Regions from separate parts of the Clostridium saccharobutylicum DSM 13864 genome, predicted to be linked through region 3. Evidence: a T-box and tRNA genes for the amino acid it is inferred to sense, from the RefSeq annotation. Region 3 holds a T-box; the other regions hold tRNA genes.
What was found. The T-box of region 3 lies ahead of CLSA_RS13345 (valine--tRNA ligase). A T-box ahead of a tRNA ligase gene usually reads a tRNA of that ligase, here a tRNA-Val.
Positions count from the first base shown of each region.

Region 1: it has a tRNA-Val gene. The T-box ahead of CLSA_RS13345 (valine--tRNA ligase) is inferred to sense a tRNA for this amino acid. The anticodon was not compared.
Region 2: it has a tRNA-Val gene. The T-box ahead of CLSA_RS13345 (valine--tRNA ligase) is inferred to sense a tRNA for this amino acid. The anticodon was not compared.

Region 1 is NC_022571.1:5,070,961-5,082,333, forward strand. Features, by position in the region: gene CLSA_RS21660 (UDP-N-acetylglucosamine 1-carboxyvinyltransferase) at 1-734, opposite strand, end outside; gene CLSA_RS21665 (hypothetical protein) at 1,233-1,772, shown strand; gene CLSA_RS21670 (dUTP diphosphatase) at 2,023-2,499, shown strand; gene CLSA_RS21675 (DMT family transporter) at 2,709-3,140, shown strand; gene CLSA_RS21680 (MBL fold metallo-hydrolase) at 3,162-3,974, shown strand; gene CLSA_RS21685 (S8 family serine peptidase) at 4,300-5,499, shown strand; gene CLSA_RS21690 (DnaD domain protein) at 5,706-6,710, shown strand; gene CLSA_RS21695 (ATP-binding protein) at 6,703-7,686, shown strand; tRNA gene CLSA_RS21700 (tRNA-Asp) at 7,872-7,948, opposite strand; tRNA gene CLSA_RS21705 (tRNA-Val) at 7,955-8,030, opposite strand; tRNA gene CLSA_RS21710 (tRNA-Glu) at 8,045-8,119, opposite strand; gene CLSA_RS21715 (hypothetical protein) at 8,272-8,838, opposite strand; gene CLSA_RS21720 (BaiN/RdsA family NAD(P)/FAD-dependent oxidoreductase) at 8,972-10,216, shown strand; gene CLSA_RS21725 (acyl-[acyl-carrier-protein] thioesterase) at 10,407-11,162, opposite strand.
Region 2 is NC_022571.1:537,802-549,174, reverse strand. Features, by position in the region: gene metK (methionine adenosyltransferase) at 1-691, opposite strand, end outside; SAM riboswitch class I at 802-899, opposite strand; tRNA gene CLSA_RS02595 (tRNA-Tyr) at 1,139-1,223, opposite strand; tRNA gene CLSA_RS02590 (tRNA-Thr) at 1,284-1,358, opposite strand; tRNA gene CLSA_RS02585 (tRNA-Val) at 1,381-1,456, opposite strand; tRNA gene CLSA_RS02580 (tRNA-Tyr) at 1,466-1,550, opposite strand; tRNA gene CLSA_RS02575 (tRNA-Thr) at 1,611-1,685, opposite strand; tRNA gene CLSA_RS02570 (tRNA-Val) at 1,708-1,783, opposite strand; tRNA gene CLSA_RS02565 (tRNA-Tyr) at 1,793-1,877, opposite strand; gene CLSA_RS02560 (hypothetical protein) at 2,032-2,442, opposite strand; gene yyaC (spore protease YyaC) at 2,541-3,080, shown strand; gene mreB (rod shape-determining protein) at 3,199-4,233, opposite strand; gene spoIIID (sporulation transcriptional regulator SpoIIID) at 4,312-4,566, opposite strand; gene CLSA_RS02540 (M23 family metallopeptidase) at 4,688-5,440, opposite strand; gene spoIID (stage II sporulation protein D) at 5,829-6,869, opposite strand; gene murA (UDP-N-acetylglucosamine 1-carboxyvinyltransferase) at 7,198-8,460, opposite strand; gene CLSA_RS02525 (hypothetical protein) at 8,634-9,281, opposite strand; gene atpC (ATP synthase F1 subunit epsilon) at 9,658-10,062, opposite strand; gene atpD (F0F1 ATP synthase subunit beta) at 10,077-11,373, opposite strand, start outside.
Region 3 is NC_022571.1:3,087,423-3,098,795, reverse strand. Features, by position in the region: gene CLSA_RS13375 (acyl CoA:acetate/3-ketoacid CoA transferase) at 1-989, shown strand, start outside; gene CLSA_RS13370 (class II aldolase/adducin family protein) at 1,136-1,753, shown strand; gene CLSA_RS13365 (S66 family peptidase) at 2,051-2,953, shown strand; gene CLSA_RS13360 (SLC13 family permease) at 3,100-4,263, shown strand; gene CLSA_RS24040 (MalY/PatB family protein) at 4,490-5,248, shown strand; gene CLSA_RS24035 (beta C-S lyase family protein) at 5,263-5,616, shown strand; gene CLSA_RS13350 (DUF1648 domain-containing protein) at 5,694-6,209, shown strand; T-box leader at 6,341-6,637, shown strand; gene CLSA_RS13345 (valine--tRNA ligase) at 6,852-9,494, shown strand; gene CLSA_RS13340 (TerC/Alx family metal homeostasis membrane protein) at 10,002-10,853, shown strand; gene CLSA_RS13335 (bifunctional folylpolyglutamate synthase/dihydrofolate synthase) at 11,142-11,373, shown strand, end outside.

The DNA of each region.
Region 1 (11,373 bases), 2.0 Mb from region 3:
GCTGCCGCGATCATAAATGTTCCTGCCTCGATTTGGTCTGGAACTACACTATAAGCACATCCCTTTAAACTTTCTACTCCTGTTACTCTAATTACATCAGTACCAGCACCTTTTATGTTAGCACCCATAGAATTTAGAAAATTTGCTACGTCAACAACATGTGGCTCTTTAGCTACATTTTCTAACACTGTTACACCTTCTGCAAGTGTTGCTGCTATCATTACATTTATTGTAGCTCCAACTGAAACTACATCAAAAAATACATTTGCACCAACTAATTTATCTGCCTTAACTTTAACTGCTCCATGCTCTATGATAACATCAGCACCCAACGCTTCAAATCCCTTTATATGTTGGTCTATAGGTCTTACCCCTATAGGACATCCACCTGGAAGTAATACTCTTGCTTCTTTAAATCTTGACAATAATGCGCCAATAAAGTAGTATGATGCTCTCATTCGTCTAACGTCGTCTGTATTTGCGTCAAACTTATTTACATTCGTACTATCTATTTCCAACGTATTATTATCTATTTTAATTATATCGCAACCTAAATCTCTAAGTATTCTTTCTAAACAGTGGACATCTTCAATATCTGGTATGTTATCGATTGTACATTTTCCTTCACTTGCCATTATTGCTGCAGGTAATATTGCTACTGCTGCATTTTTAGCTCCGTTGATATCAACGCTGCCTTTAAGCAAGTTTCCTCCATTTATAACTAATCTTTCCATTGAATTCACCCTATCCATAAAATATATATTATCAATTTTTATCCATTTACATTATTAACCTATTTTAGTGTTCAAATCTACCTTAATTATTATATCATAAACTAAATTTATTTAAATATCTTTTTTAAGTATATATGCTATTTCCACAATTTTTCTTTGCGTACTTGCAATAATAATATTTATTCATCCATTTATTATCTGCATAGCCACAATATTTCTGTAAAATTTTAATAATAATTACAAAACTATCATATACAATTGTTATTTAATTATTCTTTTATTTAATTTATTATGTTATAATTTATTAAAACTTTTAGTAAAGCATATCAATGAAATAAAATAATAAGTTATACATGCGAAAAAGATTTAATATCATGAATAAAATCATTTAATAAATAGACATTAACTTTCTTCGCTGACACAATAGACACAAATTTAATTAACTTATTATTTTTTTAAATTATGCTCAAATACAATATTGAGATTGTGAGGTTTATCATGAAGTACTATATAGTTGCATTATTTGATGAGGAAACCTATCAAGTAATTTCGCCAATCCAAAGAAATATGTCTAAAAAATTTAGGGCTAATAGAAATTCACCCTTACCTTTTATTCCACTCGTAGGTATAGAAAATCCTAATTTAGATAAACTTTATCCTATTATAGATAAACTTATAGCCTCTTATAAAAGTTTTAGAATTGATGCTAGTGACTTAGTATATCTATCTGAACCAACTAAGAGCATTAATCTAAAAATTGATAATAAGGGTTACATAAAGAGACTTTCGCGTAATTTCTTTGATACATTATCTATTAATGGCTTTAATGTGAAATCTTTTGGAGATAATTTTATTTCTCTTGCTAATTTAGGTTATGTTCCTAAAGATTATAAAAAGCAAGATGTTAAATTAAATTTCCCAGACATATATAATAAAGAAAATTTTGTTAAATTAAGAATTAAAAGTATTGAGATATGGAAACTACCTACTATAAAAAAGAATGTTCCATTAAAATCATGTATTTTTAAAAGTTTTTAGCGATATAAAATAAAGATAAGCTGTAGAATTATTATTAATTATTCTGTAGCTTATTTTTTATTAAATTTTTTTAAATTATTTATGATATAACTAAATTCATAAATATGCATCAATTTTTAAAATTATTTGTCAATTGTGAATTTTATGTAAATATAAAAAAATTTTTTTCTGTATTCGTTTACCCTGCTTTCATTTATTTTAAAGATTTTGTAAAATAATATTAATTGCTAGAAATGTAGGAGGTTTCACTATGAACGTTCAACCAATGTTTGAAGTACAAAAAAAATACAATGATACTTTAGCAATAAATGATGAGTTAAGCTCTTATAAGTTGCAAGCACGTAAACACTTAGAGTTTGAAATAACTCTTGGCTCTTTAGCTAATGAAACTACTTGTTTCAATTATTTGATGAAGAACACTAAACAAATTAATATCAATGAAATATTTAATAAATATATTAATTGTCTTTCTCAGGTTTTAACATTGGGAATTGATCATAAATATACTGATTTAATTGCAGTATCAATGGCTCCTAATGATTATTGCTTAAGCGATCAATTTTTAAATTTATATATTGATATTAATGATTTAATTGCTTCTCCATCTTTAGATCACTATTTAACTTTATTTGAAGACTTGCTAAGTTTAGGACTAACCCTAGGCTTCTCGGAAGATCTAATACAAAATCAATTTATTAAAGGTCTAGATATGTCTTTAGTACTTTAATCTTAAAATTATTATATATTTAGTATCGAATATTTAAGTTTTATGTATATTACAATTTTAATTTTTCAATCAAATTAAGTTACTACTACTCATTTTGATGTAAAGTATTTTTTGTAACATAATATATGCTTTTTATTCGATTTTTTTGTTTTTTTGAATATTTCTTATATTTAATAGTGTCACGGGAATAATATTTCTGAGGTGATATTATGTTTGGAATAATATGTGCAATAATTTCAGGAATTGCTATGAGTCTTCAAGGAGTATTCAATACACGCTTAGGTGATAAAATAGGTACATGGGAAACAACTGTAATAGTTCAGGCTATTGCTCTTGTATTAAGCTTAATTATCTCTGCTATTTTTGGGCATGGTAGTTATAGTAATCTAAAAGATGTTAGCAAAATTTATTTGTTAGGCGGAGTACTTGGCGTTGTGATAACATTTACAGTAATGAAAAGTGTCAGTTCAATGGGTCCTACTTTAGGAATAGGTATAATACTAATAGCTCAATTGTTTACTGCTGCTCTTATTGATGCTTTCGGATTATTTGAAAGTGAAAAGATTAAGTTTTCATTAAATCACTTTTTAGGTATTGCCATTATGATTGCCGGTATTGTAATATTTAAATGGAAACGCTAAGAAAGGAAGGATAAAACTTAAATGTTTTTTTCTAATATAAATTTTTTATTCCATTTAACAATCGATAATTTAAAAGAATATTTTAAAAAAAGTGAATCAATAAAATCTGATAAAATTACCAAAAACTCTGTAAACTGGTTCGGTCATGCAACTACAGTAATTAATTTGTGTGATAAAATAATTGTTACAGATCCAGTTTTTTCTAGTTCATTAGGATATTTTAAAAGAATTGTGAAAAAACCAACCTACATAAAAGATTTAAAAACAGATTATATACTTTTATCCCATGGCCATATGGATCATTTGAATTTTCCATCACTTCTTAAGTTAAATAAAGATGCAATTATAATTGTTCCAAAAGGTTATAAACGAATAGCTAAGCTGTTGGGTTTCAAAAATATCTTTTTACTTCATCCTGGCGATGTATATAGAGATGATCATATAAAAATCACTGCTTATGAAGCTAATCATGATGGAAGACGTTTTTATTTTGGTGTTGATAACGAAAGCATTTCCTATCTAATTGAACGAGAGGGTAAAAGTGTATTCTTTGCTGGAGATACTGCACTAACAAATAATTTTGAAAACATTAAATGTGATATTGCATTAATGCCTGTAGGCTGCTATAAACCTGATAGATTCTCTTACATGCACTGCACTCCAGAGCAAAGTTATGAAATGTTTAAAATGATGGATTCTAATATCATGATTCCAATTCATTATAAGACATTTAAAATTTCATTAGAAAACTTTGAGGAAACTAAAAACACATTATTAAACTTAAATGATAGTTCTATAAAAATGATTGATATCGGTGAAACATATAGATTCTAAATATAATTTAAATCTACTTTGAATTATATTTAAAATGAATTTCAAAAATAATAAGTCAGTATGCTTATTTATTTAATATCCTATTTCATTAACATGCTTACTAAATAGCATGCATCCTTATTTGATATTAAATATGCTTCATACTTTACTTGTTATCTTTCATGATTAAATATATTTTTTCGAATAAATACTATAATTAAAGGGTATAAGATAATAGTAGAAATCTTATACCCCTTAATTATATGACGAATAATTATATTATTCATATTAACAATATAATTATTCGTCATATAATATATTAGAGTAATAATATTGGGAGAAAGATATGTTTTCATCTAAAAATAAATTAGATTATAATTTAAGGTACTATATATCTAAAAATGCTTACAAACATTATAGAGTACTTATAAAATATAAAGATTTTCAATCTTCAATTTCAAAAAAAATTAGCTCATATAAAGGGACCATTTATAATATTATAGAATCTGCAAAACTCATTAGTGCTGATCTTAATCCTAGAGGAATAAGTAGGATTTCAGAATATCCAGAAGTGGAAGAAATTTATTTAGATGAGTATTTATTTTTATGTGGCATGAGTGTTACTGCCGCTAATAGAGTTCACTTTTCTGATAAATCTAAATTATCTGGTACTGGAATTGGAATTGGACTTGTAGATAGTGGAATTTTTCCACATCCAGATTTGACCTATCCTAGTAATAAAATAGAACTGTTTGTTGATTTAATTAATAATTTACACTATCCTTATGATGATAATGGACACGGAACATCAATGGCTGGCATTTTATGTAGCAGTGGATTATCTTCTAATAACATGTATAAAGGGATATGTAATAAAAGTAAGCTATTTTGTTACAAAGCTTTTGATAAGTTAGGCAAGGGATTTGCTTCTGATATACTATATTCCATTGAGAGTTTAGTTAAAATATCTAAGGTAAATAACATAAAAATATTATGTTTACCTTTCGAACTTTTAACTCACAATACCTTTATAATTTCTTGTTTTGATGAAATGTTTAATTATGCCACCTCCAACGGATTAATCCCTATAGTACCTAGTGGAAGTAATTTAAACTATAAATCCTCAATTATGGGGATTGCCACCCTTCCTAATTGTATTACTGTAGGAGGATTAAATACATCTAATCCAATAATAAAAGCATATAATTATTCATCTGGTGGACCTTATGCAAAATTATCTAAACCTGATTTATCTGCTGCTTGCATGAACATTATGTCTTTAAATTCTGATAATAATTATCTTTCTGAAAAAAATGGCATAAAAACTTATCCTAATAAACTTGATGTACCATATAAAACTTTTACCGGAACATCTTATTCGACTGCATATATTTGTGGATTATGCTCTCTACTATGTGAAAGAAATCCATCTGCAACTTTTAATGATATAAAAGCATTATTAAAAGTTGCCTGTGATAATGTTGAAGAAATACCAGATTATCTTCAAGGTGAAGGTATTATAAATATAAATAAGCTTATACCCTAATAAAGTACTTTATTTAGGCACTTTAAGAATAAAAATACAGAATTATCACAAGCTTTAAAGATAATTCTGTATTTTAATATTTGAATTAGTGATTATTAAATAATATTCTAATTTATCAATGTTATAATATGCTATAATTATTTACATGGATAAATCAACATTAGTTAATATACATTTAAATACTCTGAAAGGTAGGTAGTAATAGAATGAGCACATTCATGTTAAAAAGTAAGTCTGTTGGCTTCACCCCTGTTAATAATGTATTTATAGAAAAATACATGCCCCAAGCAAGAGGGGAATTCATAAAGACTTATTTATTAATGCTGAAACATAATGTTTGTGGAGAATTAGGAGTAAGCTCATCAATACTAGCTTCCTCGCTTAATTTGTTAGAATCAGATATTATGAACGCATTAAATTATTGGAATGAGCAAGGTGTCATTAAACTTACTCAAATAGATAAAATGGGTAATTTTAATGTAGAATTCCTTGAATTATCTGAAGAACCATCTATACCAGTTAAACAAGTTGATTTGCTAGAAGCTTTAGATAGTAATAGCACTAAGGATATGCTAAAAGATATCGAAGTACTATTAGCTAGACCTTTATCTCCAAATGAAATGTCAATTTATCTAGGTTGGCAAAGAGATTTTGGATTTTCTTCAGAATTAATTTTAATATTAATAGAGTACTGTATCTCAAAAGGTAAAAGTGACTCTAGATATATAGAAAAGGTAGCTTTATCTTGGCATGATTTAAAAATAACTACTGTGGAACAAGCGCAAAATTTAATAAAAAAGACCGAGGACAAATGGATTAATATAAGAAAAATATTAACATACTTAGGAATAAACAATACTGATATAATGAAACCTCAGCAGGATTTAATAGAAAAATGGCTTCTAATTTATAAGTTTCCAACTGAAATCATATCCAAAGCTTGTGATATATGCTTTGAAAGATTAAATAGAGCTGACTTTAAATATATTGATGGTATACTCACTAATTGGAACAAAAATAATATTAGAACTTTAGAAGATATAGTTACTAAAGATGTTAAAACTACTAAGAGTCCACGAAACTCTAATTATCAAAAATCTTATAATAATTCAAACGAAAAAAACTCTCTTAAATTTAACAATTTTGAACCAAGAGAATATGATTACGACTCTTTAGAAAAAAAATTATTAGGATGGGATAATGATGATTAAAGGTTATCAAAGTGAAATTTTAAAAGCGTATGATACACTTAGAGAAAATGAAGTAAGAGCACTAAAAAAAAGAAAAGCAGAAATAGCTGAAAAATACCCTGAAATTATAGAATTAGATAATCAAATTCAAAAGCTTTCATTAAAAATGGCATTATCAGTTCTTAAATCTAAGGATAGTGAAAAAACATTAAATGATTTTAAAGAAACCATTACTGATCTAAGAGTTAAAAAATGTGAAATGTTAGTTGAAATGGGATATAACCCTGAATATATCAGCATGCATTATCATTGTAATAGATGTAGTGATACAGGTTTCATCGGAAATGTTCAGTGCATTTGTTATAAAGAAAAGTTAATTAAATTATATTATAAAAATTCTGAATTAGAAAATACTATAAAATATAATAATTTTGATAATTTTGATCTTAGTTTATTTTCTAATCATAAATTAGGTGATGAAAAGTTTTCTCCAAGAAAGAACATGGAAAATAATCTAGAATATATTTTAAAGGATTATATTCCAAACTTTAAAAACATATCGACTAATTTATTATTCTATGGAAATCCTGGTAGCGGAAAAACTTACTTATCTTATTGTATTTCTAAAGTAATATTAGATAAAGGATATTTAGTAGTATATAAAACTTCCGATGAATTAATTAAAAACTTGAGAGATATTAGATTTAACAATGATTCTAATTTAGAATCAATAATATTAAATTGTGATCTACTAATAATAGATGATTTGGGTGCGGAGCACCTTAATGAATTTTCTATAACTGAATTGTTTAATGTAATTAATAAAAGAATTCTTACTAAGAAAAAAATGCTTATTTCAACCAATCTTACATTGCCAGGTATAACACAACAATATAATGAACGAATTTCTTCTAGGTTAATTGGTGATTTTAAGCTTTGTAAATTCTACTCAGAAGATATAAGAATTAAGAAAAATTTAGCTAAAAGTAATAGATAATTTCTTACTTAAAAAAAGCTACATATTATTATGTCTAATCCATTTGACTAATAATTATGTAGCTTTAAATTTATTATATTCTTACTTATATATCAAAATAATTTAAATTAAATCTTCTAATAATCTGAGTATAAAACTCATTATACAACAAAACAAGCTTTAGTATAACTAAAGCTTGCATTATTTGGCGACTCAGAAGGGGCTCGAACCCTCGACCTCCGGCGTGACAGGCCGGCACTCTAACCAACTGAGCTACTGAGCCATCTTATGGTGGGCACAACAGGGCTCGAACCTGTGACCCCCTGCTTGTAAGGCAGGTGCTCTCCCAGCTGAGCTATGCGCCCATAAGATAGATAAATGGTGACTCCTAGGGGAATCGAACCCCTGTTACCACCGTGAAAGGGTGGTGTCTTAACCGCTTGACCAAGGAGCCATGCTTTAATGTCTGTCGCTTGAATGTCTTGCTCTTTGACCGTTTCTCGCTGACCACATAGACTATAATACAGAAAATTCGATTATGTGTCAACACATTTTTTAATTTTTTTTAATTTTTTTTATTTAATTCAATTCTAAAGCCATATTTGATTATATTTTTCCTTGATTTTCAATGTCCTCTAAAGCCTCATCAAAACTAGATAATACGCCACTTTTAAGCTTTATTTCTTTTTGTATATTGTCCATTTCTTCATAGCATATTTTCACAAAATTTTCTTTTTCAATTTTATTAATAATTATATTATATCCATCTCTTTTAAAGTTTTGACCTGATGCAATAACTCCTAACGGATACTTTTTATTTACAGTTAACAACAATTCTTTCTCCCATATTCCCCTATTATTTATCCTATATTTATCTCTTAATACATTTAATTTTTCTATCTCTTCTTTAATTTCATATTTTAATGAATCATATAATGCACTGTAAAAAAATACTGATATTCCTTTTTTCAACTTTATCTTCAAAAAATCCCTGTTACTAATTAAAAAATCATCCATATCATTTTCACCCTTAAGTTCTACATCCTTAAAATAAAAACTATTTATTCCAGACTCATTTGGATAATTTACTATTATCTCATTATAGTTCATTCTTCTAACTTTAAATTCAACTCCATAATTATCTAATTTATCATTTATTATCTTAACTAGCATATAAATCACCTTCTGTTTTTAGTATTCCTTTCTTTTAACCTGAATATTACTGTGGTAAAATTTATTTGATTATAAATTGATATATTACTTTTAGAACATAATTTATTACATACATAAGGAGTGATTAACAGACATGATTTATCACGATTTACTAATCATTGGTGGTGGTGCATCTGGTCTAATGGCTGCAATTGTAGCTAAAGACTTTGGAATTGATGTAGCTATCATCGAAGGAACTGACAGAATTGGAAAAAAGATTCTTGCTACTGGAAATGGTAGATGTAATATTTCGAATGACAATATTAATTACCCATATATTAATTTTCATAGTGAAAATAACAATTTTTTTGAAAGTGTTTTAAACAGTTTTACAGTAGAAGATACTAAAAGTTTCTTCTTATCACTTGGTTTGCCTATATCAGAATTAGATAATGGTAAGTTGTATCCAAAATCTTTGCAAGCATCTTCTGTTGTAGATATATTTAGAATGGCACTGGATGATAAACAAATACCATTATATACAAATTGCAAAGTTACTTCCATTAATAAGAATAAAAAGTTTAGTTTAAGTACAAACAATGAAGAATATCCAAATTTTACTTGCAATAAACTAATCTTAAGTTGCGGAGGAAAATCAGCTGTTAAAACTGGATCAGATGGTACAGGATATAAGTTAAGCAAATCATTAGGTCATAGTATCATCTCTCCTTTACCTGGAATTGTTCAACTTAAACTAGATTATCCTTATTTAAGAGCTTTATCTGGAATAAAATTTGATGGATCTGCCACTATCTTAATTAATGATGAAATTGTTCGTACAGAAATAGGCGAGATCCTATTCACTGATTATGGTATATCAGGACCACCTATAATGCAATTATCCTCTTATGCCTCAAAAGCTTTATCTAATGGCTCAAAAATAACTATAAGACTTGATATGTTTCCACATGAAAATAAAGAAGATATAGAAAACTTTTTTGCTACACATTTTTCTATTTTTAATTATAGAGAAATTTCTTCTTCATTAATTGGTGTAATAAACAAAAAATTAATTTCTACTATATTAAAAGATGTTGGTATAAAAGATATTCATTTACCTTGTAATAATATTGATTGGAAATATCTAAATAAGTTAATCGACAGATTTAAAAGATGGGATTTTAATTGTGTTGATACCAATGGCTTTTCTAATGCCCAAGTTACTATTGGAGGAATAAATACCTCTGAAGTCAATAAATTAACCTTGGAATCTAAAATAGTTAATAACCTATACTTTTGTGGTGAAATGCTAGATGTTCATGGTGATTGTGGTGGCTTTAATCTTCAATGGGCATGGAGTTCTGGATACTTGGCTGCAAAATCAGCTGCCAGCAAATAAATTTGTTTAAATTAAAATATAAATTTTAATTTAACATAATACTTAAAGCAAATATCTAAAATAAAAAAACTATTCTAAAATTATACAAAATAATTTGGAATAGTTTTTATTGTAATGTAATAACATAATTTAAACTTTTTATTTAATTATATCTTTGTTAGTTATTAATGTTTATTATTATCTTTTATTATTAGTTTTCAGATTTCTCCCACTCTACTTCTAATAATGTTAATGTAATTCCATTTGAGTTCTTTATAGTATGATATGATCTTAAACTACCATCCTCAGTTTGCTTTACTGTCGCAGATGAAGATATACTTTCTCCATATTTAGTTTCTCTTTCAAAGTTAACTTTAATTCTTTTTAATTGGTAATCCTTAATTACATCAATCGGAACAGCTTCAATTGCCCATTCAACATATTTAACATTGTTAACATGCTTATTTGAATCAATATCACTATATCTTATATTAAATTCTTTATTGTATTGCTCTTCGTCTACACATTCTAGCTTTTCCATACTTATATCATAATCGACATCACCATCTACACCATAAAATTCATACTGTTCCTTTTGTATTCTCATAGGCCTTCTTTTATCAATATTAATTAAGAAAAATAATGCACGTGCTTCTCCAATTATTTTATCTTCTTCATCCCTTATTACATATTTCCTTAATCCATAGAATTTTTTAAATCCTACAGGGGTAGTAGTTATTTCTATGTTTTCTCCAAATACCGGATATCTATACATATTTATATCATATTTATAAAATACCCATGCACAATTATTTTTTGCACAATATTCTAGTCCACCACCAATTATTTCTGACTGCCTAGTACCTACATCACAAATAAAATCAATTATTGATGATAGTTTACATCTTAATTTATAATCTACTTCATAATAATGTATTTCATATTTTTTAGTAAAACTTTTAACCATAAATTCCTACTATAAATTTCTAAAAGCAATATTAAAATATTATTAGAAATTTACAATATACCTCTCCCCTCATACATTAATTCAATTTTAAATAATAAAATTAATTAATTTCTATTTTACATGTTATAAAAAATAATTTGCACCAAAATAAATAATAATAACATTGAATTTTGATAAAAAATTAAAAATTGCAACTTAATATACATACTAG
Region 2 (11,373 bases), 2.5 Mb from region 3:
ATCTAGTTTCATTATCTAATAATTCTGCTGGAACTACTGCTTTGATAACATATTCCTTAAGATCATTTTCAATTTGTTCTAATGATACCTTTTCATCATGTTGAGTTGAAATAACAATAGTATCAATTCTCTTTGGCTTATTGTCTTCATATTCAACAGTAACTTGAGTTTTACCATCAGGTCTTAAATAATCTAATGTATTGTTTTTTCTTACTTCTGTAAGTCTTCTTGATAACTTGTGAGCCATAGATATTGGAAGTGGCATAAATTCTTCTGTTTCATTTGTTGCAAAACCAAACATCATACCTTGGTCTCCTGCACCTACTGCTTCTACCGCATCCTTTTCACCTTTTCTAGATTCAAATGCTTCATCAACTCCCATAGCTATATCTGCTGATTGTTCATCTATAGATGTTAAAACTGAGCAAGTATCGCAATCGAATCCATATTTAGCTCTATCATATCCGATTTCTCTAACAGTCTCTCTTACTACCTTTGGGATATCAACATAACAATTTGTTGAGATTTCCCCCATAACCATAACCATACCTGTAGTAGTACATGTTTCACATGCAACTCTTGCAAGAGGATCTTGTGCTAAAATAGCATCTAAAATACCATCTGAAATTTGATCGCACATCTTATCTGGATGTCCTTCTGTAACTGATTCTGAAGTAAATAATCTTTTCATAACTTTCTCCCTTCATTGGAACTCTTTATCATTACCCTTATTACATCTAAACGTATTTAATTGAAATAAAAAAAACTCTTCGATAAGAAGAGTACAATTCAATAATCCTTTTCTTATCTCGTAGATATAATCTACAGGAATTGGCACCTTGTAAATACAGGTTGCCGGGTTTCATAGGGCCCTTTCCCTCCACCTCTCTTGATAAGAGTAACCTTAATTTAATTTTCATTCATATCATAACATATCATATTATACTAGTCAATATTATATTTATAATTAATGATACAAAGCGAATAGTGAATGATTAAAGATTAATTATTGATCATTTGTTATTCACTTTTCTCTATATAATACTCTCTTAGCTGTTGATATCACTCAACTTTAAAATCCAAAATTCTCATACTTTTCTAGACATAAAAAAAAGAATAAACACAGTTTATTCTTTTTTGGTGGAGGAAGATGGATTCGAACCATCGAAACGAAACGTAACAGATTTACAGTCTGCCCCCTTTGGCCACTCGGGAACTCCTCCATATTTTATTTTATATATTAAAATAGTTTTAATTATTTATCAAATATCTCAATATTTGATTGGAGCTGGCAATAGGAATCGAACCTACAACCTGCTGATTACAAGTCAGCTGCTCTACCGTTGAGCCATGCCAGCATATTTTATTAAAGTTTTATAATGGTGGGCACAACAGGGCTCGAACCTGTGACCCCCTGCTTGTAAGGCAGGTGCTCTCCCAGCTGAGCTATGCGCCCATTATAAATTGGTGGAGGAAGATGGATTCGAACCATCGAAACGAAACGTAACAGATTTACAGTCTGCCCCCTTTGGCCACTCGGGAATTCCTCCATATTTTGTTTTATATATTAAGATACTTTTAATCATTTATCAAATATCTTAATATTTGATTGGAGCTGGCAATAGGAATCGAACCTACAACCTGCTGATTACAAGTCAGCTGCTCTACCGTTGAGCCATGCCAGCATATTTTATTAAAGTTTTATAATGGTGGGCACAACAGGGCTCGAACCTGTGACCCCCTGCTTGTAAGGCAGGTGCTCTCCCAGCTGAGCTATGCGCCCATTATAAATTGGTGGAGGAAGATGGATTCGAACCATCGAAACGAAACGTAACAGATTTACAGTCTGCCCCCTTTGGCCACTCGGGAATTCCTCCATATTTTGTTTTTCTTTGTCGTTGTTTTTCAGAACCAATCGACAAGGATTAGTATATATTCAAAAGACTTTTATTTCAACTCCGCTATTCCTTAATATATCTAATTTATTTTGTATATTCTCTACTTTTCTTTAACATTCTTTCTTTTACACTACTAAACATAATTATTTTTTAACAACTGATCAACTGCATCCATATCAAGAAACTTAGATGATATTTCCTTTATTTTTTCATAATCCTCATTTGTAAGTCTCTTCTTTAAAAGCACAAAAATATTTTTTATTCCCTTTTGTTCATCTGAATCTTGAATATATTCTTTTATTTTTCCTAAATCAAAAGCAGATAATTTTCCCAATATTGATTCGAAATTCTTCTTATCTTCTATCTGTAACTGTTTTAATATATCATTCTTATCCACTTTATATATAGATTGTGTATAATTTACCGTTTCTTTACTAATCTCCTCTTTATTTGAGTTTTTTTCTTCTGGATACCAATAAAATATCAAATAAACATTTAACAGCAGTGCAACCATTAATACTATACATATAAAAACTTTTTTCATATTTCCCCTCCTTTAATAGTATTTATTTCCATTTAATATTTTTTTATACTATCCTCTCTTTAATCATCATATATATTTTATATAAGGAGGTATGTCCTTTGATAAAATCAGATATTAACAATGATTCTAATCTTTCCTCTTATAATTTAGCTCTAAAAATTAAAAATTATATTAGCCAAGATACTATAATTGTCTGTATCGGAACTGATAAATGTATTGGAGATTGTCTTGGTCCCTTGGTTGGTTCTCTATTAACTGAAAACTTTTTCCCTTTACCAGTATACGGAACTTTATCTTATCCGATTCATGCTTTAAATATAGATGAACGTCTGAATGAAATCTATTCCAAGCACCCTAATGCCTCTATAATTGGTGTTGACGCTTGCTTGGGCAATGAAGATGATATTGGAAAAATAAGAATAAGGGATTACGCAATACATCCAGGTAAAGGAGTTGGAAAGGAACTTCCTGAAGTTGGTATAGCATCAGTAATAGGAATTGTTGATTCTAGCGATAATTCTGAATTCTTTTTTTCAAGGAGCATCAGACTTTCTTTTATTATGAATATGGCTAAAACAATAACTAGATTATTAATAGAGGCTTATAATTTAAATCTTGGAGAATTTCCAATGATTTAACGTTCTAATTTAAAAAGACTGCTTCAAAATACAAAATTAGTACAATAAATTTATTGTTTTATATTTTAAACAATAGATTTATTATATCTAAAATTTATTTTGAAACAGTCATTTTGTTTTACTCGATTAAAACTATTTGTTGTGAATTTATATCACTATCTAATTTATCTATATAGTTAAGCACAGCACCAGTTCCTTTTGCAACGCATTCTACAGAATCTTCAGCAACATAAGTCTCTACACCTGTTCTAAACTGTATAAGTTTATCTAATCCATGCAATAATGCACCGCCACCTGTCATTAGAATTCCTTTTTCAACTATATCTGCTGCTAATTCAGGTGGTGTTTTCTCTAACACTCTCTTTACAGTCTCTACTATATTTTCAACAGGTTCCTTTATTGCATTTCTTATTTCTTCTGTAGTAATCTCCACTTCATCAGGTAATCCAGTTATCAGGTTTCTACCTTTCATGATTGCTGCTAAATTTCTTGAATTTTTAAACGCAGAACCAATATTTATTTTTAAATCTTCTGCAGTCTTTTCACCTATCATTAGTTTATATTGATTTCTCACATATTTTATTATAGCATCATCAAATTTATCTCCGGCTACTTTTATTGATTCTCTTTCTACAACTCCACCTAATGAAATAACAGCAATATCGCAAGTACCGCCGCCAATATCAACTACCATACATCCATTTGGTTTAGTTATATCAAGCCCTGCTCCAATAGCTGCTGCTAACGGTTCTTCTATTAAGTGAACTGTTTTAGCTCCTGAGTTCATGGCTGCATCTATAACTGCTCTTTTTTCAACTTCTGTAGCTTGAGAAGGAACGCATACAATTACCTTAGGCGCTGTAATATTTCTCTTACCACAAGCTTTTTTTATGAATTCTTTTAGCATTTTTTGTGTTATATCATAATCTGAAATTACACCGTCTCTTAATGGTCGAACTGCAACTATGTTTCCTGGGGTCCTACCTATCATTTTTCGCGCTTCTTCACCTATAGCTAATAGATTATTGTTATTTTTATTTATAGCTACAACAGAAGGTTCTTTTAATATTACCCCTTTACCTTTAACATAAACTAGTACCGTCGCTGTTCCGAGGTCAATCGCAAGGTCTGTCCCTGTTCTCCAAAAACCCATTTTTATTCACTCCTATAATACATATTAATGCCTTTGTTTACATAATTCTACTAATACTATATTATAGACTTAATCCAATTAAGATTCAATAGCTTTATACTTCATCTGAGTGGCTTTTCCACCTCTAATATGTCTTTCAGCTTTATTCAATTCTAATATTGAATGAGTTTCTTCTGCAATTTCAGGATTTATCTTTGGAAGTCTCTCTGTCATATCCTTATGAATTGTACTCTTACTAACTCCAAAAACCTTTGCTGTCTTTCTTATTGTTGCCTTTGACTCTATAATATATTTGGCGACATCCAATACTCTTTCCTCAATATAATCTTTCATAATATCATCTCCATAATTTTAGTTATCAATATATAATCTGTATTTTTCTCGATTATTTATTAGTATTAATCAGCTATTTTCAAATAAAAACAACTGATTAATACTAATTTTGAAATATGTTTTATTTTGCTTTTAAAGTAAAATATTTTTCTGGATTAACTTGTTGACCATTAGCATCGATTACTTGTAAATTCAAAAATTGGCCAAATACATCTTGACTAAACACTTTTGCAGTATTCCCAACTTTACCAATTACCTGATTTGAAGTAACTTTATCTCCTTGCTTTACTGATACATTAGCATCAAGATTTCCATATCTTGTTTTCAAGCCATTAGCATGTTTTATTTCTACAACTACGCCTTCTTCAACTCCTGAATTTTCAACTAAATCTACTACTCCATCAGCAGCTGCCTTAACATCAGTTCCTATTTTAGCTTCTACATTTACCCCTCTAATAGTTCTAAAAACATTGTCTTCTACTTTAACTGGCTTAGGGTAAGTATAAGTTCTGCTTTCAACTCCATCTACTGGGTTTAAAAATTTCACATTATTTGTTGTAGCTACTGTAGTAGATTTTTGTGTTTTACTATTGTCAGTCTTATTTTTTTCAGAACTTTGTTTGCTTGTATCTGCATCATTTTGTGCTCTTTCAGCATTAGGCATTTCGTTTGTAGCTGTTTTTTGATTGTCGTCAACATTCATTGTTATTTCTTTGTTTATATCCTCTGAATTACTAACTTCATTCTTATTGCTAAGCTTCTTATAAGAAATAGTTCCAACCGCAACTATTACACAAAGGCAAAGAAATAAAGCAATATAAAATCCTTTTTTGCTAAATAGTTCTTTCAATTTGTTTTTTAAATTTTTGTCCATATGAACACCTCCTTTTCTTATTGTTTCCTTTTTGTGAAAAATAATACATAAAATTAATTTTTATATAATATTTTTCATTTATATTATTTTTTTCCAATAGTACTTGCAACATATAAAAATACTATTATTTTAGATTATGTCCATTTTATAATTTTCTAGACATGGAAAAGACATGAAACTATGTTTTTAATTTCATGTTATTAATAGTTATTTAAATAAAAATGTTAAAAAGAGGCTATTGCATTAATGTATGTTCTTAAAAAACTAAAGAACATGCATTAATGAAACAACCTCTCATTAAAAAACTTCCACGAACTTTCATATTCCTGTAGAATAAAAGCATATTTGATTTCAGTTGATTGCCACATAATTATAAACTTCAAATAATTTACTCATATTTTATTTGAGTAATTTCAACTCCAACATAATAATGTTTTAGGATTTCATCATACTTAGCCCCATTTTTCGCCATTACATTAGCTCCCCATTGACTCATTCCTACGTCATGACCATACCCCTTACAATTTACAGTTACTGCATTGGTTCCAAAATCCAAGGTGAAATTTGTTGAATTTAATCCCAATAATTCTCTAAATTCTGTTCCCTTTATAACTTCATTTCCTATTTGAATTTCTTTTACACTTCCAGCTTCAGTATAGCTTTTTATTTTAATATAAGACGCTAAATTACTTTTACTTATATTTGCTTTTGAATATTTGTTATTAATTTTATTAACAAAATCATTTGTAGCAATCTGTACAGATGTTTTATATTTAGGCGCTATCTCTTCACCTTTACTTTCTTCTGATTTAAGATATGGTACATCAACAGAAAATACGTCCTTAGCATCCTCTGTTTTTCCAGAACTAATAGCGAAAAATTGTGGATATTCGAGCACTTGTCCATTATAAGTTAATACTTGTCCTTTTGTTTCTTCAACAGCCCTCTCAATTTTTTCCCAATCACTTTTTGCTTCACTACTGCTCCAGCTTTTCATTCTTTCTTCCTTACTCATATAAACTTGACAATGAGTTGTATCGCAAATTTCTGCACCTTTTTCTTTTGCATAATTACAAGGTTGATTTCTCTTGTTCATATAGAATGTTCTAGCTGCTACAGCTTGAGCCTTTAAAGCTTCTTCCTCAAAATTTGCTGGAACTTCACTTGATACAACCCCCATTATATAATCTTCCAAATCTAACTCTTCAACTGAGTTATCCTTTTTATGGTATAATTTAACCTTACCATTAACCGGAAAAGTTATTTGTGAATTTTTCACTAAATTTTTGTTATCTAAATTGAATTTGCTAATACTAAATCCACTACCTTTTAAAATAATTAGAGGTAAAATTATTAGTACAGCAAAAATAATTAAAGTCATTATTATTAATAATCTCATATTCTTGCCAATTCGATTAACTATTTTCATTATTTCCTCCTCCTAAAGCTTGCACTATAAATTATATGTTTTATTTGGATTATTATGATGCTTATGTTAACCATCATAAATTAATGAATATATTGAAATTTTAATTTTTCCATAAAATTAAGTTGCTGCCACTCATTTTGATATAAATTATTTTTTAACATATATACTTAATCATAAAATCAATAATCCAGAATAGAAAATTTATACCCCCTTCTTAGTGATATTTATACAAATATATACTAAAAGCAGCAATCTAAAAACATAAATAAATTATATTTTTAGATTGCTGCTTTTAGTAACATTCAATTTATTATTTTCATTCATAATGCTAACTATCTATTCTATAGATATCTGCACCTAAATTCCTAAATTTCTTCTCAATTTGAACGTATCCTCTATCAATATGATAAATATCACCTATTTCTGTTTGACCCTCAGCTATTAATCCACTTAATATCATTGCTGCACCTGCTCTTAAATCTGTTGCTTTTACTTGACATCCTGTTAATTTTGGAACTCCTTCAATTATAGCAGTTCTTCCATCAATCTTTATATTTGCGCCCATCCTTTGAAGCTCTGCAACATGCATAAATCTATTTTCAAAAACAGTTTCTGTAATTACGCTAACACCATCCACAATTGATAACAAACTCATCATTTGAGCTTGCATATCTGTTGGAAATCCTGGATATGGAAGAGTTTTTATATCAACTGGTTTCTTCTCTCCTGTTCCATCTACTATTATTGAATTATTTTTATAATCACTAAAAACAACACCACATTCCTTTAACTTCTCTATTACAGGTCTTAGATGTTCTTCATTTACTCCATTAATTTTTATCTTACCATTTGTAATAGCTGCTCCTATCATAAATGTTCCTGCCTCTATCCTATCATATATAGGCGTATAGCTTATTCCCTTTAACGATTTAACTCCATGTATTGTTATTTTTCCAAGCCCTGCACCTTCTATATCAGCACCCATTTTATTTAAGAATTGTGCTAAATCCCATATTTCTGGTTCTTCTGCTGCATTTTCTATTATTGTTGTCCCTTCTGCTAATACTGATGCCATAATAATATTCTCTGTTGCTCCAACTGATGGAAAATCAAGATATATTGTATTTCCTATTAGTTTTTTTGCTTTTACTTCCACAAAACCATGCCCAATCATAATGTCAGCCCCTAATAGCTTAAAACCTTTTAAGTGTAAGTCTATTGGTCTGCTACCTATATTACAACCACCAGGTAAAGAAAGTTTACAATATCCAAATCTAGAGATCATCGGTCCCATAATTAAGAATGATGCTCTCATTTTTCTAATGAGTTGTGCATCAGGATCCATTGATGTTATATTCTTTGTATCTATTGTTAATTTATTGTTGATACTTGAAATATTAACATCACAATTTAATTCGTTTAATAACTTACATATTACCTCAACATCTTCTAACATAGGTGCATTATTTATGACAACACGTTCTGGACATAATATAGTTGCTGCAATTATAGGTAAAATAGAATTTTTTGCTGAACTTATATTAACTTCGCCTCTAAGTTGATTTACACCTTTAACTATTATTTTCTCCATATTATCCTCCATATTTGAATTGTTAGACACATAAAACAACAAACAAAGCTGCTATATATTTTGCATTAAATAAGAATGCATATTCCCATTTAACCAACTGTTTAGTTGAAATATGCCAATTCAATTCAATGCAAAATAAAATAACATGATAACTTGCTATTTTTGAATGTGACTTAGTATGTTGCAAATATTATTGGTGTACCAATAATAACATACGAACCGGTATTATAATTAGTTAAAGCAAAATTAACTTTATCTCCATTATTTAAATACCCTGTTCCAGTGCAACCATTGTTAATATCTAATATATTAGCTTTTTGTATATTAGTTTGATCTATTATTTTACCTATCAATTCTCTGTTGTTAACTTCTTTTATCTCACCTTCATAATAAAGAAAATACTGAACATCTTCTAAATTTTTATTCTCCATTTTTGTTAATATATTTTTTAAATCTATTGTTTTATATTTAGAATTTTTATTTATTAATGTAATTTCATTATAGGTATATATACTATCAGACCATAACTTTATGTTGATATCAAAATTATCATTGAAACAATCTATCTCATTTTTAGAACATTGCTTGTAATCAACACTAATATTATTATCTAAATACATCTTTACCCTATCGAATTCTTTATCAATAGTATTTTTTGTTTTATATTGAAGTTTTACTCCATTTTCTTTAAATTCACTTTCTCCCATAGCAATAGTTTCTAAACCATCAAATGAATTTTTTGTCATTTGAATATTAGAAATAGCACCCATATTTAAAAAAGATAATAATAACATAATTAACATACAAAGTTTTATCTTCATAGATAATACCCCCTTAGCTTCATCTCTCTTAATTATGGTCACATATTCCATTTTCTATTCTACTTATAAGTTAACTTTAATCATAAGCAAAAAAATAATAGATTAAAGATGTGATACATATTTCTTGCCAAGCAAGAAGTTAAATTCAGCTCATAATGTGTATCTATTAGCTGAATTTGGTGACACAGTATGACGTGAAATAAACCAACATACTGTTTCTATTATTTTTTTGATTTTGTCTTTATACTATAATATATAAATTTATTAATATTTTGTGATAGATTGTCAATATTTAGAATAAAAAATAAAGTGCAATATTCTTATAATTGGATCTAATCCGTTTATAAGAATATCACACTTTAATTTATAGACATCTTTATCTACTTTTTTTTAATCTTAATCTTTCAGTCGCTCTGATTAATGCAAGTTGTGCTCTTTTTTTATCATACTTATCAATGTCTTTTAATCTACCTTCGGCTCTTCCCCTAGCTTCTTCAGCTCTTTCAAAATCAATATCCTTTGCAAATTCAGCTGCATCACTGCTTATTGTCACTTCATTATCTGATACATTAACAATAGCTGTAGAAATGAATAAATCATTAACATTTCCTTGAGCATCTTTGAATTTTACAATTGAAGGAACTGTACTTGTTATTAATTTTGCATGGTTCGCCAATATAGTTACTAGACCATCAGCATTTTTTAAAATTAACTCTTCAACTTCTCCATTATAAACATCATGACCTGGAGTAATAATTTTTAGTAAAAAGGTATTAGCCATTATTGCTCATCCCCTTATCCTAAAGTTTTTGCTTTTTCTATAACATCATCTATAGATCCAGCAAATAAGAATGCTGATTCTGGTAATTCATCATACTTACCTTCAAGGATTTCTCTAAATCCTCTTATAGTTTCTTTTATAGGAACATATTTTCCTTTTAATCCAGTAAATTGTTCACCAACTGCAAATGGTTGTGATAAGAATCTTTGTATTCTTCTTGCTCTAGCTACAACAGCCTTATCTTCATCACCTAATTCATCTACACCTAAAATAGCTATGATATCTTGTAATTGTCTATACTTTTCAAGAATATGTTTAACATCTGAAGCTACTTTATAATGTTCTTCACCAACTAGTCTAGGATCTAATATTCTTGACGTAGATTCTAGTGGGTCAACCGCAGGATATATACCAAGTTCAGCTATGCTTCTTGATAATACTGTTGTTGCATCTAGATGTGAGAATGTTGTTGCTGGTGCTGGGTCTGTTAAATCATCCGCAGGAACATATACTGCTTGAACTGATGTGATAGAACCATTAACTGTTGATGTAATTCTTTCTTGTAAAGCACCCATTTCAGTTGCAAGTGTTGGTTGGTATCCAACGGCTGAAGGTGTTCTTCCAAGTAACGCTGAAACCTCAGATCCTGCTTGAGTATATCTGAATATGTTATCTATGAATAGTAACACGTCTTGACCCTTATCTCTGAAGTATTCTGCCATAGTTAATCCTGTTAATGCAACTCTCATTCTGGCACCTGGTGGCTCATTCATTTGTCCAAATACCAATGCAGTCTTATCTATAACTCCTGAATCTTTCATTTCGTGGTATAAGTCGTTACCTTCTCTTGATCTTTCACCAACTCCAGTAAATACTGATAAACCACCATGTTGTTTAGCTATGTTATTTATTAATTCTTGGATTAGAACTGTTTTACCAACTCCAGCTCCTCCAAATAGACCTATCTTACCCCCTCTTTGATATGGAGCAAGTAAATCTACAACCTTAATTCCTGTTTCGAACATTTCTGGTTCAACTGATTGATCTTTAAAGCTAGGTGCTGGTCTATGAATTGGATATTCTTGTTTTATATCAATATCTCCACATTTATCAATAGGCTTACCTAAAACATTAAATAATCTACCTAATACTTCTTCACCTACAGGAACAGAAATAGGCTTTCCTGTATTAACAGCATCCATTCCTCTTTTTAAGCCTTCTGTAGCTTCCATGGCAATTGTTCTAACTATATCATCACCAACGTGTTGTTCAACTTCTGCTACTAATTCACGATCTCCCATATTAATAGTG
Region 3 (11,373 bases):
AGCATGAAGCAACTTTATCAGAAGCAACATGTATAGCACAAGCTGTTAAAAATTGTGGTGGAATTGTTATTGTACAAGTTGATAAGGTGGTTAATGCAGGAACACTAGATCCTAGAAATGTAAGAATACCAAAAATTTATGTTGACTATGTTGTTGAAATAGAAAATGAGGAAGATAAGGAACAAGTACTTGGATATTCCTATGATCCTTCTCTAAGTGGAGATAAGAGAATATATATAAATAATTCAGAGACATTAGAATTGAATGCTAGAAAAATAATTGGCAGAAGAGCTGCAATGGAACTTAAAAGTGATAGTGTAGTAAATCTTGGGATAGGAATGCCTGAAGCAATATCAAGTGTAGCTAATGAAGAAGGAATATGCGATTTTATGACTTTGACTGTTGAACCAGGACCAATAGGAGGAGTTCCACAGGGAGGAAAAAAATTTGGATCATCTATGAATCCGGAATGCATATTTGATCAACCAACACAATTTGATTTTTATGATGGTGGCGGTTTAGATATAGCATTTTTAGGACTTGCACAAGCTGATAAGAGTGGAAATATTAATGTAAGTAAATTTGGTTCAAGACTTGCTGGATGTGGAGGGTTTATTAATATTACACAAAATGCGAAGAAATTAGTTTTTTGTGGCACATTTACGGTTAAAGGATTTAAAGCAATAGGTGATAATGGAAAATTGAATATATTAAATGAAGGTACAAGCAAAAAATTTGTAGACAACGTTGAACAGATTACGTTTAGTGGTGACTATGCAAGAAAGCTTAAACAACCAGTTATGTATATTACAGAAAGAGCAGTATTTGAATTGAAAGAAGATGGATTGCATTTAACAGAAATTGCACCAGGAATGGATTTAGAAAATGATATTTTAAATAAAATGGAATTTAGGCCTATTATAGATAAAAAAATTAAGTTGATGGATGAGAGAATATTTAAGAATGAATTAATGAATTTAAAGAGGTAGAATTAAGTGTCAATCTAATCTATTTAATATAAATATATAGGGTTAAAGAGGAAAAATGTTACTGGCAACTTTGGACTTGTTATTTTTTTGCATGTACGTAAAATAAAGAAAATTTAGTTATGGAATAAGTTAAGGAGGAGTAAAATATGTTAGAAAATTTAAGGATTAAACTTGTTAAGATAGCTAAGGAAGCAGAAAAATATGGATTGTGTAAAGAAAAAACAGGTAGTTTTAGTATAAAAGATAAAACAACAGGTTATGTTCTTATAACACCTTCACAAGTAAATAGAAGTCAACTAAGACCAGAAAATATTTGCATTGTAGATTCAAATGGAAGTCCAATTGAAATACAGAGCGAAATGAGGCCAAGCCGTGAAATTTTAATGCATCTTGAAGTATATAAAGAAAAAAAAGATGTAAGAGCTATAATGTACACTCATTCATTATATGCAACTATATTTGCAGTAGCTAATAAGGGAATTCCACCAGTTGTTGCAGATGCTAGATATTATGGAGGATACATTTACGTAGCACCTTATGAAAAGGCTCAAACTATTGAATTAGCTAAAAGTGTTATAGAACCACTTCGTAAGAGCGATGCATGTTTACTTGAGAGACATGGTTTACTTGTAGTAAGTGATGATGTAGATAAAGTTTTATTAAAGGCCAGATATGTTGAAGATGTAGCTGAAATATATTATAAGGCATTATTACTAAATAAATTTAAGGAGCCAAATAGATTAGACAAAGACGAATTAAAATAAACGGATCATAAAGTTACAATATAAATGTAACGTGTGATGAAAATAGTGTTAGAAAGATATCTAGCACTATTTTTTATTTATTTATATTATGTGACTAAAAGCAGATGCGCTTTAGAAAAATCATATTAAAGTTATATTTAGAGAAAATAAAATAATATTCATAAAAGAAAAAGTTTCAGTAATATGTTGGTATATTAAAATTTTCTTAGAGTTTAATAAGATGGAATATTTTTGCGAAATAAAGTAATATAAAATTAGGTATACAAAAATTTATTTAAATGTTGAAGGGAGATCATTATGGAATTATTAAAACATGGTGATAGTGTAGGCATAGTAGCTTGTTCAAATGGATTAGATAAAAAAAGTAATATTATTATGAAAGAATTAGAAGAAACGCTTAGTATTTTAGGATTTCAAACTATCTTTAGCAATAATCTATATAGAACAAAATCTATATTTAATGGAAGTAATAAAGAAAAGGCAGAAATTTTAATGGATTTTTTTAACAATCCAGATATAAAAGCTATTTTTGATGTTTCAGGCGGAGATTTAGCTAATGGAATTTTAGATTATTTAGATTTTGAAATAATTAAGAAAAATCCTAAGCTATTTTTTGGATATAGTGATTTAACTGTGATTCTGAATGCTATATATGCAAAGACAGGAATGAAAACATGTCTATATCAAATAAGAAATATAGTTGATGAAAATAAAGATATACAGATTAATAATTTTAAAAATACCTTTATAAATATGAAGACAAACAAAGAATATAATGAAATTACTACTGTAGAAAATAAAAAATCTCTCTTAAATTTTGATTATGAGTGGATACAAGGAAATCATATGGAAGGGATTGTTATAGGCGGAAATTTAAGATGCTTATTAAAACTCGCAGGAACTAAATATATGCCGGATTTTGAAAATAAGATATTGTTTTTAGAAAGTATGGGAGGAGATGTACCTAAAATATCAACGTATTTAACTCAATATAAACAAATGGGTATATTAAAAAAAGTAAAAGGAATTATTCTTGGAAGTTATACGGAGATGGAGAAAGAAAATTATGAACCCAATATAATAGAGTTAGTAATGGAAGTTATCGATGATGATTGTATGCCAATAATAAAAACAAATGAAATTGGTCATGGAAAAGATTCAAAGTGCATAATTATAGGTAGTGATATAAGTATATTTTAAAATCGATTTTTTGTTTTTTAACATGCTAAATATTAATGATTTGTTAAGGTTAGGTTAAGAATATATTTTTAAAGTAAAATTTAAGTAAAATATGTTAAAATATATATTGAAGACAATTTATGTATAAAGAAAAGAAGGAATGTAATATGAATCAATTAATATCAGCACAAGCAAAATCATCGAATGTTATAAGTAAAGAATATTTATTTAGCATTTTGAAAAAAGAGTATTTGTTAATTATAGCAATTCTTCTTGCAAGTATAACATCTTGTGTTTCATTGCCAAGTGCAAGTTATATTAACTTTAAGATGCTTATAACATTATTCAATTTAATGGTAGTAGTAGCTGGACTTAGAGAGTTAAAAGTTTTAGATTTTATTGCTACTTCATTATTAAGCAAATGTAAAACATCAAGACATGTAAGTGCAACATTAATTTTTATTACTTTTTTTGCAGCTATGATAATGACTAATGATGTATCTTTACTTACATTCATACCTATCACTTTGATAATCGCTGAAAAAGTAAATATAAAAGTTATGAAGACAGTAATGTTTCAAACCTTAGCAGCTAATCTTGGAAGCAGCATAATGCCAATGGGAAATCCTCACAATATATATATTTATAATCTATATAATATTAATCCAATAGAATTTTTAAAAATAACTTTACCAATAGGTATTTTTGGAGTGATTTTTTTAACATTTCTTATTTTTAATCAAAAAAATGAAAAATTACAATTTAAATTAGAAAAAGTAGAAATAACTAATAAAAATCAATTGATATTTTATGCACTTTTAATGATGGTAACTTTATTATCAGTATTTCGTGTTATTGATTATCAAATTGCATTTATAATAACTGTACTAACAATCTTAATGATAAATAAGAAATTGTTTATGAAGGTAGATTATTCTCTTATAATAACATTTATTGGATTCTTTATATTTATCGGCAACATATCTCATATGACTGTAGTTGAAACATTTATGAAAAGTATACTAAGTGGGGGATTAACCACATATTTTGTTGGAATAATATCATGTCAATTTATAAGTAACGTTCCTACAACAATATTACTTTCTGGATTTACCAATCATTATAGTGAGTTATTAATTGCTACAAATATAGGAGGTCTTGGAACTTTAATTGCATCTATGGCAAATACAATTTCGTATAGATTATATGTTAATCAACATAAAACCGAAACATTTAAATATTTAAAAGTTTTTTCAATATATAATTTTATTGGATTAGCTATTTTTACAATAATAATGATAGTGTTTAATTTTATGAATATTTCTATATAAATTTAAATAGATTAATTTTACTGATAAATAGTGATAGATATAAATATATATCTAATGCTATTTTTTTATTGTAAACAGTGATTTTAATGATAAATAATTAATTAAAAAAGCCTACAGTTTTTTAAAAATCATTTATTAATTTGCAAAATATTATTAATAGAGGAGTGAATTTCATGAATTACGATTTCGAAACATTAGTTTCTAGAAAAAATATTGGAGCAATTTAATGGGGAAAGTTAATGCAAATGTTGACGATAGTATAGTACCATTTTCGGTTGCTGATATGGAATTTAAAAATCTACCACAGATTACAGAAGCACTTAAAACATACATAGATTCCACTATTTTTGGATACACTGAAGCTACACAAGAATATTATAATGCAGTATGTAATTGGATGAAAAAAAGACATGATTGGAATGTAGAAAAAGAATGGATTACAGAATTTTCAGGAGTTATTCCAGCATTACATATAATAATAAGAGCTCTTACAGAAGAGGAAGACAATGTGCTTCTTATGACACCAGTATATTATCCATTTTATACTGCTATTAAATTGAATAACAGAAAGATTATTAAAAGTGAATTAGTGCTTTGTAAGGATCATCATGAGATTGATTTTGAAGATTTTGAAAGAAAAGCTAAATTACAAAATACTAAATTATTTATTTTATTTAATTCACATAATCCTGTTGGTCGTGTTTGGAATAAGGAAGAACTAGAAAAGATGGGGAAAATATGTATAGACAATAACGTTATTGTTGTATCTGATGAAATTCACTTCGATTTAATAATGCCAGGATACAAACATAATGTATTTGCTAATATTTCCAAGGAATTTTCAGATCATTCAGTTACTTGTACAGCACCAAGTAAAACATTTAATTTAGCTGGAATACAGTTATCTAACATGATAGCTTCGAATAAAAAAATTAGGGATAGGATTCGAGTAGAGCGTAGAAAGTCTATTGGAAACTTGGATTAAATATTTTTGGATATATGGCTTGTGAAATTGCTTATAATGAATGTGAAGATTGGCTTGAGGAACTTATAAAAGTAATTAATTCGAATAAAAAACTAGTAAAAGAATTTATAAAGCCAAATATGCCAGAAGTTAATGTTATAAACCTTGAGGGGACTTATATTCAATGGCTGGATTTTAGAGGATTAGAAAAGGATCACAAGGCATTAGAAAAATTTATGATAACAGAAGCCATGTTATTCTTAGATGAAGGATATATTTTTGGCGATGAAGCTAAAGGATTTGAAAGAATTAATCTAGCTTGTCCAACTAAGGCGTTGCAAGAAGCGTTAATTAGATTACTACAGGCAGTAAATAAATGCTATAGGTAATGTAATGTAAAGATATAAGTTATACTTTTGGCTATGTATAACTTATTTTGTGAATTATTGAGAAAGGTAAGATTTTTATGAATGTTGGAAGAAGATCAAAGGTTAAACTTCCATTATCATGGAAGGACAAAGCTTTAATTATATTAGCAACACTTCCTATTATATTTATAATAGTGTATTTAAAAATAGTTTGGAGGGATATTCCTGAAATTGTGCCAACTCATTTTGGATTCTCAGGAGCACCAGATGCTTTTGGAAGTAAAACTTATTTATTTCGAATAATTGGATTTAGCACAGGGATGCATTTACTTATGTTTGTATTAACTAAGATGCCTATGTGTTATAATATTTCAGTTTCGGTTAAAGAAAAAAATTCAGAAGCTTTATATAAGGTTGTACGTCAGTTAATACTTTTAATTGATTTAGAAATGTCATTTATGATAAATATATTAACATGGGAAAGTATACAAGCTGCGCTAGGAAAAATGCAGGGAGTAAGTGGAGGAATGTTAATTGCAATTGTTGGTATTACATTTGCTACAGTGATATATGGAATTATAAGTATGATTAGAGTTCAAGGGCAAAGTAGATAAACAACTTATAAACTTAGCTTTATGCCATCGAAATAGATGCACGGCCTTTATTCCTACTTTGTGATATCTATACAAAAAACTATTATTGACAAAATTTATACTATAAGCTATTATTTTAAGTAAATTAATAAATAAAAGCAATGACAAAGAGGAGTAAAAATTTTTAGGCATTAAAGGATACTCATTCAGGAAATCTGAGGAGTACAGTTCTTTTAGGTAAATCATAGATTTAGAAAGAACCAATAAGAGAGAGGGGATAGCTGAAAACCCTTATGCAGGAAATTTTGAAGGTAGCTTTTGAGCTTCTTTAGTGAAATAGTAGTAGCTAAAGACGGTTTATCTGAATCGTTATTTAAATTAAGAGTCCATTAGAGCATATTATTGTTTGCGTGGAAATAAAGGTGGTACCGCGAGTCTTCGTCCTTTTGTGATGAAGGCTTTTTTTGCGTTGAGAATCCAAAAGTGATGATCCAAATCTTGTATTTGAATAGCAGAACTTTCTCTGTCAGTATCTTGCATTTGGTTATTTCAAGGCCAACAGAGAATGTATGTGAGTTGGACTTATTTTATAAAAGATATATAGCTAAGTTCAACGAAAAATTATTAATTTATTGAGTAAATTAAAAAAATGGAGGAATGAAAATGTCAGAAATTAAAAACATATCAACTACATATGATCCAAAAGAATTTGAAGATAGGATTTATAAAACTTGGGAAGAAAAAGGCTATTTTACACCAGTAATTGATAAAAATAAAAAGCCATATACAATAATAATGCCACCACCAAATATAACAGGTCAACTTCATTTAGGGCATGCATTTGACGATACTCTTCAAGATATGCTTATTAGATTTAAGAGAATGCAAGGATATTGTACATTGTGGTTACCTGGAGAAGACCATGCTTCTATTGCAACAGAAGTTAAAGTTGCAAACAAGCTAGCAGAGGAAGGTTATGATAAAAAAGAAATGGGAAGAGAAGCATTTCTTGAAAAAGTTTGGGAATGGAGTGACAAGTATAGAGCTACAATAAGAAATCAAGTTAAAAAACTTGGAGTATCAGCTGACTTTACAAGAGAAGCTTTTACAATGGATGAAAATCTTAGTGCTGCTGTAAAGCATGTGTTTGTTAAGCTTTATAATGAAGGATTAATTTATCAAGGAAACAGAATTACAAATTGGTGTACTCATTGTCAAACAGCATTATCTGATGCAGAAATAGAGTATGAAGAACAAGCAGGTCATTTTTGGCACATCAACTATCTATTAGCTGATGGTAGTGGATATCTTGAAATTGCGACAACAAGACCAGAAACACTACTTGGAGATAGTGGTGTAGCTGTTAATCCTAATGATGAAAGATATAAACATCTTATTGGTAAAACAGTAATACTTCCATTAGTGAATAGAGAAATACCAATAGTAGGAGATGACTATGTTGATTTAGAATTTGGAACTGGTGCAGTTAAAATGACTCCAGCCCATGATCCTAATGACTTTGAAGTAGGAAAGAGACATAACTTAGAAATTATTAGGGTTATGGATGATAAAGGAATTATTAATGAAAAAGGTGGAAAATATAAAGGTCTAGATAGATATGAAGCTAGAAAAGTTATAGTTAAGGATTTAGAAGAAGCAGGTCTTTTAGTTAAGATTAAAGAACATACTCATAATGTTGGTACTCATGATAGATGCGGAACTACTGTTGAACCGATTATATCTAAACAATGGTATGTTAAGATGGACTCTTTAGCAAAACCAGCAATTGAAGTAGTTAAGAATGGAAAAACTAAATTTGTTCCTGAAAGATTTGATAAGATATACTTTAACTGGATGGAAAACATTCAAGATTGGTGTATTTCAAGACAATTATGGTGGGGACATAGAATCCCAGTATACTACTGTCAAGACTGTGGTGAAATGATGGTACTTGAAGAAGCACCAACTACATGTAGTAAATGTGGAGGTTCTAATATTGAACAAGATAATGATGTACTTGATACATGGTTCTCTTCAGCATTATGGCCATTTTCAACACTTGGCTGGCCAAATAAAACAGAAGATTTAGAATATTTCTATCCAACAAGTACATTAGTTACTGGGCATGATATTATATTCTTCTGGGTTGCAAGAATGATATTCTCAGGGCTTCATTGTATGGGTAAAACTCCATTCGATACAGTTCTTATACATGGTCTTATAAGAGATTCTCAAGGAAGAAAGATGAGTAAATCATTAGGAAATGGTGTTGATCCATTAGAAGTAATTGACACTTATGGAGCTGATGCTTTAAGATTCATGATAGCTACTGGTAATGCTCCAGGAAATGATATGAGATATTATCCAGAAAGAGTTGAATCTTCAAGAAACTTTGCTAATAAGGTTTGGAATGCTTCAAGATTTGTTATGATGAACCTTGATAAGGAAATAATGAATAAATATAGAGATTGCAAAGAATATTCTCTAGCTGATAAATGGATATTATCAGAAATGAATACTTTAGTTAAAGAAGTTACAGAAAATATGGAAAAATTTGAACTTGGAATTGCTATGCAAAAAGTTTATGATTTCATGTGGACTGAATTCTGTGATTGGTATATAGAACTTGTTAAACCAGTATTCTATGGTGAAGATGAAAAAGCTAAGGGTGTAGTTTACAATGTATTAAATACTGTTTTAATAACAGGATTAAAATTATTACATCCAGCAATGCCATTTATAACAGAAGAAATATTTACACATTTAAGCGACGAGGAAACAATAACAACTTCAGCTTGGCCAGAGTTCGATGCAGCATTAGTAAATAAAGATGCTGAAAGTGATATGGCATATGTAATTGAAGCGATAAAAGGATTAAGAAATGTAAGAGCAGAAATGAATGTACCACCTTCAAGAAAAGCTAAAGTAATTTGTTATATTGCAGATGATGCTAAAAAAGCATTTAATGAAGGAACTCTATATATAGAAAAATTAGCTTCAGCTTCAGAGGTTGAATTTATATCTGATAAAAATAATGTTCCAGCAAATGCTGTTTCATTAGTAGTTAAGGGTGGAGAATTATTTATGCCATTACTTGACTTGGTAGATAAAGAAAAAGAATTAGAAAGATTAAATAAAGAACTTAAGAAATTAGAAGGCGAAATTGATAGAATAGATAAAAAATTAGGAAATCAAGGATTCGTGGCTAAAGCTCCAGCAGCAGTTGTAGATGCAGAAAAAGAAAAAAGAGTTAAATATGTAGAAATGCTTGATGCAGTTAAAGTAAGAATTGAAGCTTTAAACTAATAATAAATTACACTAAAAAATAACTAACTAAAACATAAGATAAATATTTTTATAGTAAGAAAAAAGTAGTTTCCTCTGTTTTTACGTTGTTAGAGTAAACTACAAATTTTAATGTTATGGAAATAGATTGTCATTAAGATTAGTTAGTTTTACATATTTGAAAATTATTGAACGATTAATACTAAGATATTGTAAATTACTTATATTTTACAATATCTTTTATTTTTAACCACGTGAAAGAAAATAATAAGTCAAAATGCCGTGCATATTGATTTGTTATTTTTGAATTTGCTTTATTAAAATATGATAAAATCCCTTTAGTAATTGATAATTTATAGTGGTAAGAATATTAAGTAATATATTAACATAGATTTAAATATAAATTAAATTATAATATTTTCTTAAAGAGAAACATAACAGAAAATAAGGCACATGGACTTATTATTTATTTGAATATGTTTAATAGAATGTGTAGTATAACTTATTATGAACTGGAGGATTTTGATTTTGAAAACAAAAAAATATTTATTCAATTTAATTTTTTGGATAACTTTATCAATATTATTTAATATTCTTATATTTTATACAAGAGGTGAAAATTCAGCAGTTGAATATTTTGGTGGTTACATAGTAGAAATGTCATTAAGTTTAGATAATATATTTTTATTTCTAATGATATTTTCAAGTTTTGGAATAAAAGAAGAGTATCAAGAAAGAGTTCTATTGTATGGGGTAATAGGGGCAATGGTATTACGCTTAATATTTATTTTACTCGGTGTGACAATAATAAATAAATTTCACTCGGTATTATCATTGTTTGGAATAATACTCTTATATAGTGGTATGCATATGTTTTCAAATAAGGATCAAAACGTGGAATTTGGAAATAATTTCGCAATAAGAATATTAGGAAAATTAATACCTATATCCAATGTTTTTGATGGACATAAATTCTTTATAAAAAGAAATAAAAAGATTTATGCAACACCACTTTTTGCTGTGCTTATAATAATAGAATGTTCAGATGTATTATTTGCAATAGACTCTATACCAGCTATTTTTTCCATAACTACAGATACATTTATTGTTTATACTTCTAATATATTTGCAATACTTGGATTAAGAAGCATGTATTATATATTAGAAAAAATGAATAATATGTTTAGATTTATGAAGTATGGAGTAGGTTGTATATTATTATTTACAGGTGCAAAACTTATATTACTTCTTTGGAGAATTGAAATATCCGTCACAAATTCAGTATTAATTATAATTATGATTTTACTTGCCAGCATTTTATTATCTTTAATATTTACGGATAATAAAAGAATGAGAAATAAATTTCCTCTACAGAAATAATAAATTGATTTAGATGTAATTAGCTATATAAAAGCAGTCTTTACTTTTATATAGCTTTTATGTTATGAATTTATTTGGAATTGAAGTATAATGGAGTAAGGCACATTCAAAAAAATAACAAGTCAATTTGAAGGCCTATTTTTCATCATACTACGTTGGCAAATTGAACTAATAGACCCACTATGACGGCAATTTGCCTCCTTGCCTGATGAAAAATATCCACAGCAAATTGGACTTGTTATCTATTTTCATGTGCCTAAAGAAAAAATGTAAAGAGGTAAATAGAAAATGAGTATGACATATGAAGAGGCGATGAATTATATATCAAGTGTGGGTAGATTTGGTTCTAATTATGGACTTGAAAGAACATTTAGACTTTTAGAACTTATTGGAAATCCACATGAAAAAATTAAATTAATACATATAGCAGGAACCAATGGTAAAGGATCTACTACTGCTATGATTACGAAGATATTAAGAGGATTTGGATATAAGGTTGGGATGTATACTTCTCCTTATT